2 regions of the Paenibacillus sp. NPDC056579 genome follow, and region 1 is predicted to be linked to the other one. Evidence: riboswitches for the same ligand, from Rfam matches in the RefSeq annotation. Region 1 holds a riboswitch; the other holds the start of a gene.
What was found. A riboswitch is a leader RNA that binds a small molecule or an ion and turns the genes downstream of it on or off. The one in region 1 is predicted to bind ZMP and ZTP.
Positions count from the first base shown of each region.

Region 2: linked by a shared signal. The riboswitch ahead of rpiB (ribose 5-phosphate isomerase B) and the one ahead of ACFQ88_RS00895 (bifunctional 5,10-methylenetetrahydrofolate dehydrogenase/5,10-methenyltetrahydrofolate cyclohydrolase) in region 1 are both predicted to bind ZMP and ZTP.

Region 1 covers NZ_JBHTVD010000001.1:167,908-172,105, forward strand. The annotation lists gene gyrA (DNA gyrase subunit A) at 1-824, shown strand, start outside; gene ACFQ88_RS00885 (hypothetical protein) at 821-988, opposite strand; gene ACFQ88_RS00890 (MarR family winged helix-turn-helix transcriptional regulator) at 1,241-1,648, shown strand; ZMP/ZTP riboswitch at 1,687-1,766, shown strand; gene ACFQ88_RS00895 (bifunctional 5,10-methylenetetrahydrofolate dehydrogenase/5,10-methenyltetrahydrofolate cyclohydrolase) at 1,829-2,683, shown strand; gene ACFQ88_RS00900 (hypothetical protein) at 2,850-3,074, opposite strand; gene ACFQ88_RS00905 (ABC transporter ATP-binding protein) at 3,272-4,000, shown strand; gene ACFQ88_RS00910 (ABC transporter permease) at 4,036-4,198, shown strand, end outside.
Region 2 covers NZ_JBHTVD010000016.1:140,107-144,304, forward strand. The annotation lists gene glyA (serine hydroxymethyltransferase) at 1-518, opposite strand, end outside; gene ACFQ88_RS36385 (TIGR01440 family protein) at 582-1,289, opposite strand; gene rpiB (ribose 5-phosphate isomerase B) at 1,261-1,719, opposite strand; ZMP/ZTP riboswitch at 1,817-1,897, opposite strand; gene ACFQ88_RS36395 (low molecular weight protein arginine phosphatase) at 1,942-2,529, opposite strand; gene ACFQ88_RS36400 (manganese efflux pump MntP) at 2,674-3,237, opposite strand; gene ACFQ88_RS36405 (L-threonylcarbamoyladenylate synthase) at 3,699-4,198, opposite strand, start outside.

The DNA.
Region 1 (4,198 bases):
GCGACTACGTCCGATATCTGCTGGAGGTCAATACGCTCGACAACCTGCTGATCTTTACGCAGAAAGGCCAGTACTATCTGCTTCCGGTACATCAGGCTCCCGAGTACAAGTGGAAAGAGAACGGAACGGCGATCGTCAATGTCATTCCGATTCCGAAGGATGACCGTATTGTGAACGTCATTCCGCTTCGCGACTTTGACGATCCGGGCAAATCGCTTGTTTTCGTCAGCAAGCGCGGACAGGTGAAGCGTACTGAGCTGAAGGAATATATGACGAATCGTTCGAACGGTATCGTCGCTTGTAAAGTAGGGGAGAATGACGCGATCATCGATGTGCGCGTGAGTACGAACGACCAGGATATTTTGCTGGTGACGAAGCAGGGGATGGCGATCCGGTTCAGGGAAGATGAGGTTAATCCAATGGGACGAGCAGCCGGCGGCGTTCGCGGCATTCAGCTGAAGGACGACGATGAGGTTGTCAGTGCCGAATGGATTCAAGGTGAGGAAGGAGAGCTTCTCGTCATTTCCGACCTTGGCTATGCTAAGCGCTCTCTCATACTGGATTATCCGGTTCAAGGCCGGGGAGGTAAAGGAATTTTCACGTTCGAGTTCCGGGAAGGCAAACGGGTAAGACCGAACGGCGACGTCCTTATCAAGGCGTATACCGTCAAGGAGGAGCTGCTGCTTACGGCCGTTCTGCAGAGCGGAGAGAGAATGTCCTTCTCGTCCGAAGCTACACCGATCGAGCAGCGCAAATCTACAGGCAGACAAGTCATTTCAGTGCCTAAGACCGATTTGATCGTCGACCTGCTGAAGGTGGATTAATCGTAGCTGTTGTAGTTAGGCTCCATTTTTTCTATTAATTGGATGAACATTTCAAGGACGGCCCACACTGGCATGGAATCATCAAGCCTCTCCAGCCATTGTGGGTCGTTTATTATGCCCTTCTGCAGCGCTTTCTCTCCGATCATCTGCTTCCACGCTTCCATTACCGCATCGCTCCTTCGCATGAATTGACAAGCTCCGCCGATCCTCATGTGCCCATAATGCAATATATGTTGAATGAGGTCTAATGTGCCTGTTTTTTATCGATTAATGTCTTAAAATATTTATAGCGTTAACCTTTAAACCTTGGGCTGTCAGTGGTATAATATTAGTAACAGCACAGATGGTGACGGTACTACCGATCTTGGAGCAAGTGCGGACGAAGGCAATAAAAGTAGATGCAGGAGTGATGAATTGTGGTTACTCACGAATTTGCTAAGCTATGGTGGAAGCTATCCAAAGATTTGCGCAATCATATGGAGACGGAGCTCGCGCCAACGTTGACGGAAGGACAATTGACCGTATTGGAGCTGCTATCGGGACACGAGCGAATGAAGCCTTCCGATTTCATTGAGTTTTTGGCTACGACGCCGGCCGCCATTACAACGTTGCTCGACCGGATGGAGAAGGCGGAGCTGATCACGCGGGAGCGCGATGAGAAGGACCGTCGTATCGTCTGGGTGCAGGTAACGGACAAAGGGAAGACCGAATGCCAGCGCGGAAAAGAGATTCGGGATCATTTCCTGCAAAATTATTTAAGCCGGATTTCCTCCCACAATCAGCAGGTACTGGTATATTTATTGGGGAAAGTTGCGAACGCCTAGTTGATCTTGATTGAAAATAGCGTTATGATATACGTACATAAGCTATGTGTAACTGGCGGAACATGGGTAACCATGAGGGAGCACATAGAAACATTAGCCGTACGCCTGGGCAAAGGTAAGGGATCGTATCCCTTGCCTTTTTGCGTTTTTACATTACTCAAGCCGAGAGGATGGATGGTTATGGAAACTAATAGCATGATTTTGGATGGCGCGAGTGTAGCAAGCGAAATCAAAGAGGAGCTGAAGGAGCGAATCGCCCGGTTGACGGACAAGGGGATAACTCCGTGCTTGGCTACGGTGCTGGTAGGCGATGATCCTGCCTCTGAAACGTACGTCCGAATGAAAGGCAACGCCTGCAGACGGCTTGGCATGGAATCCAAACGGATTCAGATGAGCGGGGAAACAACCACCGAGCAGCTGCTCGCAGTAATAAGGGAGCTCAATGCAGATCCGACCGTGCACGGCATATTGCTTCAGCATCCCGTACCGCATCACATTGACGAGCGGGCGGCTTTTGAGGCTATTGCTATCGAGAAGGATGTGGACGGGGTCACAACGCTGGGCTTCGCCCAGACCGCTTTCGGTTTCGGTCTGTATCCATCGTGTACGCCAGCGGCAATACTGGCTATCTTGGATGCGTATCAGCTGCCGTTGGAAGGAAAGCATGCCGTCGTCATCGGAAGAAGCCCTATTCTAGGCAAGCCCGTATCTCTTATGCTGCTTAACCGGAACGCGACGGTGACGATATGCCATTCCAAAACGAACGGCTTGGCTGATATCGTCAAGCAGGCGGACATCGTTGTGGCTGCCGTCGGCAAGCCGAAATTCGTTCAGGGCGATTGGATCAAACCGGGCGCGGTCGTCATGGATGCCGGGTATAATCCGGGTAACGTCGGGGATGTCGACTATGACGCTTGTCTTGGCAGGGCGAGCGCCATAACACCGGTCCCTGCAGGAGTCGGTCCTGTGACGATTGCCACGCTGCTCAAACATACAGTGGATGCGGCAGAGAGAGCAAGCGCGTGTGCCGTATAACTCCTTGCCAAGCAACACTCAAGCCTTCGTGCGGTCGTTCGGATCCGGGCAAAGGCTTGGGTGTTTTTTCTGTTGTGGGAGATACGTCATGAACTGAATCTTGTTCGGCTGCCGCTATCGCTGGGCGGTTCGGTCGGCTCGATGGCCATTCGGCTCCCAAAGAAGCTCAGCTCCCGGGCACACCATGAACCAGGCTGCGTAACCGTTCAATCTCCCTATCTTTTTCGGTTATGGATTGGAGAAGCCGTTCCACTTTAGATTCCGCTTCCACCGCGCGTTCCACGGCCTCTAGCCAGGCTGCCTGCGCTTTCAGGGGATATTCGCTGCCGGGGTTCCATTTGACTCTTAAACACAACAAATCCTCTATCAAGTTTCTCTTATCATTAGCCATCGCTTGTTCCTCCTAAGCTTGGGAAGTCTTCTGACGAATCGTCGGATTATTATATCATTACCCTATCCGCCGCAGTTTGAGTCGTATTCAACTTCTCATGCACCAAGTGTTGGAAATGCGCTATAATAGACAAGTCGTCAAACGGACGCAAGGGTGCGGACACTATTGAACAGAGGGAATCGGGATGTGAACGATACATGTTACTGGAAATTCGGAAGCTGGAGAAAAAGATTCGCCAACAGGAGGAGCAGCGCCTATTATTTGCCGATGTTAACGCTCAAATCATGGAGCCTTCCATCGTAGCTCTGTTAGGCTTGTCCGGACAAGGGAAAAGCACGCTGCTGCGAATTATCGGCATGCTGGATGCAGCCGACGAGGGGACGGTATGGTTCAAGGAGAGGAGCCAGCAGCAGTGGACGCCCCAGGAGTGGAGGAAGCAGGTTTGCTATGTGGCCCAGCACGCCGTCATGCTCCCCGGCAGCGTAGAGGATAATTTGCGGGCGGTAAGCCAGCTTCATCGGCAGCCATTCGAGGAAGCCTTGGCTCACAAGCTGCTCCAAGACGTAGGACTTGGCAGCATGAATTGGGGCAAGCGTGCATCCGACCTGTCCGGAGGAGAGAAGCAGCGCGTGGCGCTCGTTCGCTCACTGCTTCTCAGGCCGGAGCTGCTGCTGCTGGACGAGATCACGGCATCCCTGGATTTGCACAGCAAGCAGGCTGTAGAACAGACGCTGCTTGCGTGGCATCGGAACGAAGGGACCGCTATGATTTGGGTGACTCACGATCTGGAGCAAGCGCGTCACACCAGTGACCGGGTATGGTTTATGGCTGAGCATACGCTGATGGAGAACAGCGAAACGAGTATTTTCTTCAACCAGCCGGTGACGGAGGCGGCCAGGCAGTTCATTCCGCGGGACGATGAATAACCGTCGGGGTACGGAACAGGAAGGAAGAGAGCGGCATGTCCAATACGGCACTAATATTGACTCTGCTATTTATTGCGATTACTATCCTTATATCCATGTGGCAAAAGCTTGGCCTCAGCAAGGAGATTGCGATAGGCACGGTACGTTCCGCCGTTCAGCTGCTGTTGATAGGCTATGTTTTGCAATTTGTGTTTAACG
Region 2 (4,198 bases), on a different contig from region 1:
GCACTTGCACCGGCAACAATCAAACGAGGCTTATGCTTGAAAGCCACTTTGCGCACATCATCATAATCGATGCGGGAATCGGATTCGCTTACTCCGTAAGCAACGAAGTTGTACAAAAGACCGGATGCGTTAACAGGGCTTCCGTGAGTCAAGTGGCCGCCATGAGCCAGGTTCATACCCAATACGGTATCTCCAGGCTGAAGTGCCGCCAAGTAAACCGCCATGTTCGCTTGAGCGCCGGAATGAGGCTGAACGTTCGCATGCTCCGCACCGAACAGCTCTTTTGCGCGATCGCGTGCAATATCTTCAACGATATCGACGTACTCGCATCCGCCGTAATAACGGCGGCCCGGGTAACCTTCCGCATATTTGTTGGTAAGAACCGTACCCATAGCTTGCATAACCGCTTCACTTACAAAGTTCTCCGAAGCTATCAGCTCGATTTTATCGCGTTGACGGCCGATTTCGAGATTCATCGCCTCAACGATTTTAGGGTCTTGCTTGCGTAATTGTTCCATGTCTAATGTCCTCCTTAAAGTTCGGCTTATAGGGATGTATCATTCCAATTAAGACTAATCAATTTAGCTGCAGGTTTCCGTGCCGTTAGCCGGAACTTCTTGGGCAGTATAAACCGCCCGCGCTCCGCCGATGAGCTTTGGTCGGGTAAACGCCATTTGGACGGACGCCTGTCCGATCTGGCGAATGGTCGGTCTAACCGGAACGGCTACCCGCTTCAGATGCATGCCGATCAGCGTGCCCCCGATATCGATTCCCGCATGAGCTTCCACCGTTTCGACAACACACGCTTGCTCCAGCTTCTTAAAAGCATAGGACGCCATGGCTCCGCCCGCTTTGGGTACCGGAACGACCGATACTTGCTCCAGACGATATTCCTTCATTGCCTCCCGCTCCAGCACAAGCGCCCGGTTCAAATGCTCGCAGCATTGAAACACAGGGTAAAATCCGACCTCGGCCCGTACCGCCTGGATGGCGTCGAACAAATGCCCGGCGACCTCTTCCGTTCCGGAAGTGCCGATGTGCCGGCCGATCACTTCGCTCGTGCTGGTACCGAATACGATCAGCTGTCCCCGCTCGATGTTACCCGCACGGATAAGCTCGCGCAGCACCTGCTCCAGCGCAGGACGTATCGAAGCGATATCCCACGCGCCGTTATCTGCATGACTCAAGTCTCCAGAGCTTGCTGCTGCAGTAGAAACGTCCGAATTGTTCACTTGAATCGCCTCTTTCATCAAGCTTCCGTTACGGATGAATTGCGTACTTGTCTTCAAGCGCCTTGACTTTATTAATGCGGTTTTGGTGACGTTCTCCTTGGGAGAATTCGGTTTCGAGCCAAATTTTGACGATTTCCTGCGCTACCCCCGGCCCAATGACACGCTCGCCCATGGACAGCACATTCGTATCGTTATGCTCGCGGGTTGCTTTCGCCGAGAATAGGTCGTGAACCAACGCACAGCGAATGCCCGGTACTTTGTTGGCCGCAATCGTCATCCCGATCCCTGTTCCACAGATCAGAATCCCTTTGTCGGCTTGACCGGATACAACCTGGTCGCATACGGCAATCGCATAGTCGGGGTAATCGACCGAATCCGTACAGTTGCACCCGACGTCGGCTACCCGATGCCCTAACGATTCGATAAATCCGATCAATTCATCCTTCAGACGTACTCCTGCATGATCTGCTCCAATTGCAATGTTCAATGTCTTTCGCCTCCTGACTGTAGTTAGCTTCATTATAACCGAAAGATGGCAAAAAAACGAAAAAAGAGCAATCGAGTGCTGCGGACAGCACATCGACGCTCTTTGCCCAGGCGACCGGCCGTATGTCCCGATGCTCCACTGTGGTTAAGCCCACTCGTCGCCAGTTACATCGGGTCTTGTAATGTATCTTTATCATAGCGGAAATAAAGGCAGGTGTAAAGCCTAATTGGCTTGTGACTTTAGCTTTGCAACCAGCTTCAGCAATGCCGCTTCGATTTCCTCCGCACACTCTCGGTACAAGGACAAAGAACCTCCGAACGGATCGGCGATATCGTAATCGGGAAGCTTGCGCTCCAGCGTCAATATTCTCGCCCGTTCCTCGTCCGTCACTTGCTGGGACAGCGCCCGTTTTACCTGCAAATCGGCGATAAGACTCTCCATTTCCGCAATCAGGTCGGCGGCGTTCGGATCGTCGTCCACATATTCTTTCAGCGTATAGATTTTATCGATAAACTCCGGGTAACGTCCGATGGCGTGCTGTTTGTGGCCCGACGTCATGGTCAGGACGATATCGGCCCATTCAATCAACGATCTTGACAAAGTGCTGGAGCTCATGCTGCAATCCGAACCGGTCTCCTTCAATATCGCAGCGGCATGACGCGATACGGGAGCTCCATCCATCGCCGACACTCCGGCTGACCGCACCTCGATATGCGGTAATTGATGTTCCGCCAGCAGCCGCCGCATTAATCCTTCGGCCATTGGACTGCGGCAGGTATTGCCAGTACAAACGAATAAGATTCGATTCATAGGGATCCCTGCCTTTTCTTGTATAAGGATAGGCTGCATAGAGCCTTACCTCTCTATTGTACCTCAAAATCGCAAAAATAGGGACTATCCGGTTAACCAGCCCGAGCCAAAGATCGGTAGCTTGACTGGCGGCGAGGCTGGCTGCTAGAACAAGAAATGAACTCCGAACGCCAACAAAATAACACCGCCCATCGCTTCTCCGTATTCTCCCACCCATTTGCCCATCTTGCTGCCCAGCATCAGACCGATTATGGACATGAGCCCTCCGACGGAGCCGAACATCAGCACGGTCAATACGACATCACCGGCAAACATCCCGAGCGACACTCCCACGGAAAAAGAGTCTATGCTTACGCTAAGAGCGAATAAAACGATGCCCCATAACGTCCGGTGGTCGATGGATCTCACTTCATCCCCTTTTAGGGAGCTGTACACCATATGGATACCGAGCAGCAAAAGCAGGGCTCCGCCGGCTTTGGTAGCGACCCCGCCCAACAAGGAGCTCACGTAGCCGCCCATAAACATCCCCATTAACGGCATCAACATGTGGAAAAGAGCAATGACGAAGCTGAGCTTCAATATGTCTAGCTTCCGGATTCCCTTCATGCCGATCCCGATGCCCAGCGACAGCGCGTCCAATCCCAGGGCAATAGCCATGATCAATATCGCGATAAATTGCCCCACCATTAGCGGAGATGTCCAATCCATCCACCCTCTACCCCCTGTCCGTTCCTAATCAACATATGCGGACGAGTTGGGAAACATGACTTGTCTGGGAATTTGGTGGGACAAAGGTGGAGCCGCGAACGGTAAAATGACGGTAAAAGCTGACCAGCTTACGATGCGAGTTTGCTAAAGCAAACCTTTAGCTATTTCCCCCCGTTTCTCACTGACATTTTCGGCAGTTCGCTGCGGGATTATACCTGTACCAGCGCCTAGACTTGGGTTATCGCCAAGCGGAAAAAAGCCGGTCTCCATTAAGGGAGCACCGGCTAGACTTCAATTTGCTAATGCGCGCGAATCTCAGGATGACTTTCGAGCTGCGCGGAGGTTAGTCAAACGCCATAGAATTCCGCGTAGATAAGGAATGCTCTAGGCTTCTATGACACGATCCGCGCTGCGTGGAGATCGGTCAAGCCCCATAGAATTCCACGTAGATAAGGAGTGCTCTAGGCTTCTATGACACGGTCGCCGGCCGCCTTGCGCAGCCGGTTCATGATAGCGGCCCCGATGCCCTCCTCGGGGCAAGTCTCGGCCAGGATGAAGCTGATCCCCGCTTCATCAAATTCGCGCAGCGCAGCGTACAGCCCCTGCGCCACCGATTCCAGGTCGCCCAGGCTGCCGCAGGCGACGACTCGATCCGCGCGCAGAGCGTCGGCGTGCTCACGGAACGTGAGGGCACCGGTACGCTCCCCGCGCGCACGGGCTGCATCGAGCTCGCGTTGGATGCGAGCGAGCACCCGTTCAGGCGCATCGCCCTGAACGAGCGTCATGACGCCGCGCGGCGCGTAATGCGTGTACTTCATCCCCGGCGAGCGCGGGGCCGCCGCGGGTTCAGCGTGCGCGGACGATTCGCGCACCTCCACACCCGGCAGCGCTTCGCGAAGCTGCGCTGCGGTAATGCCGCCCGGCCGCAGGATATGGAGCACGCCGCGGCCACTAGCTTCCT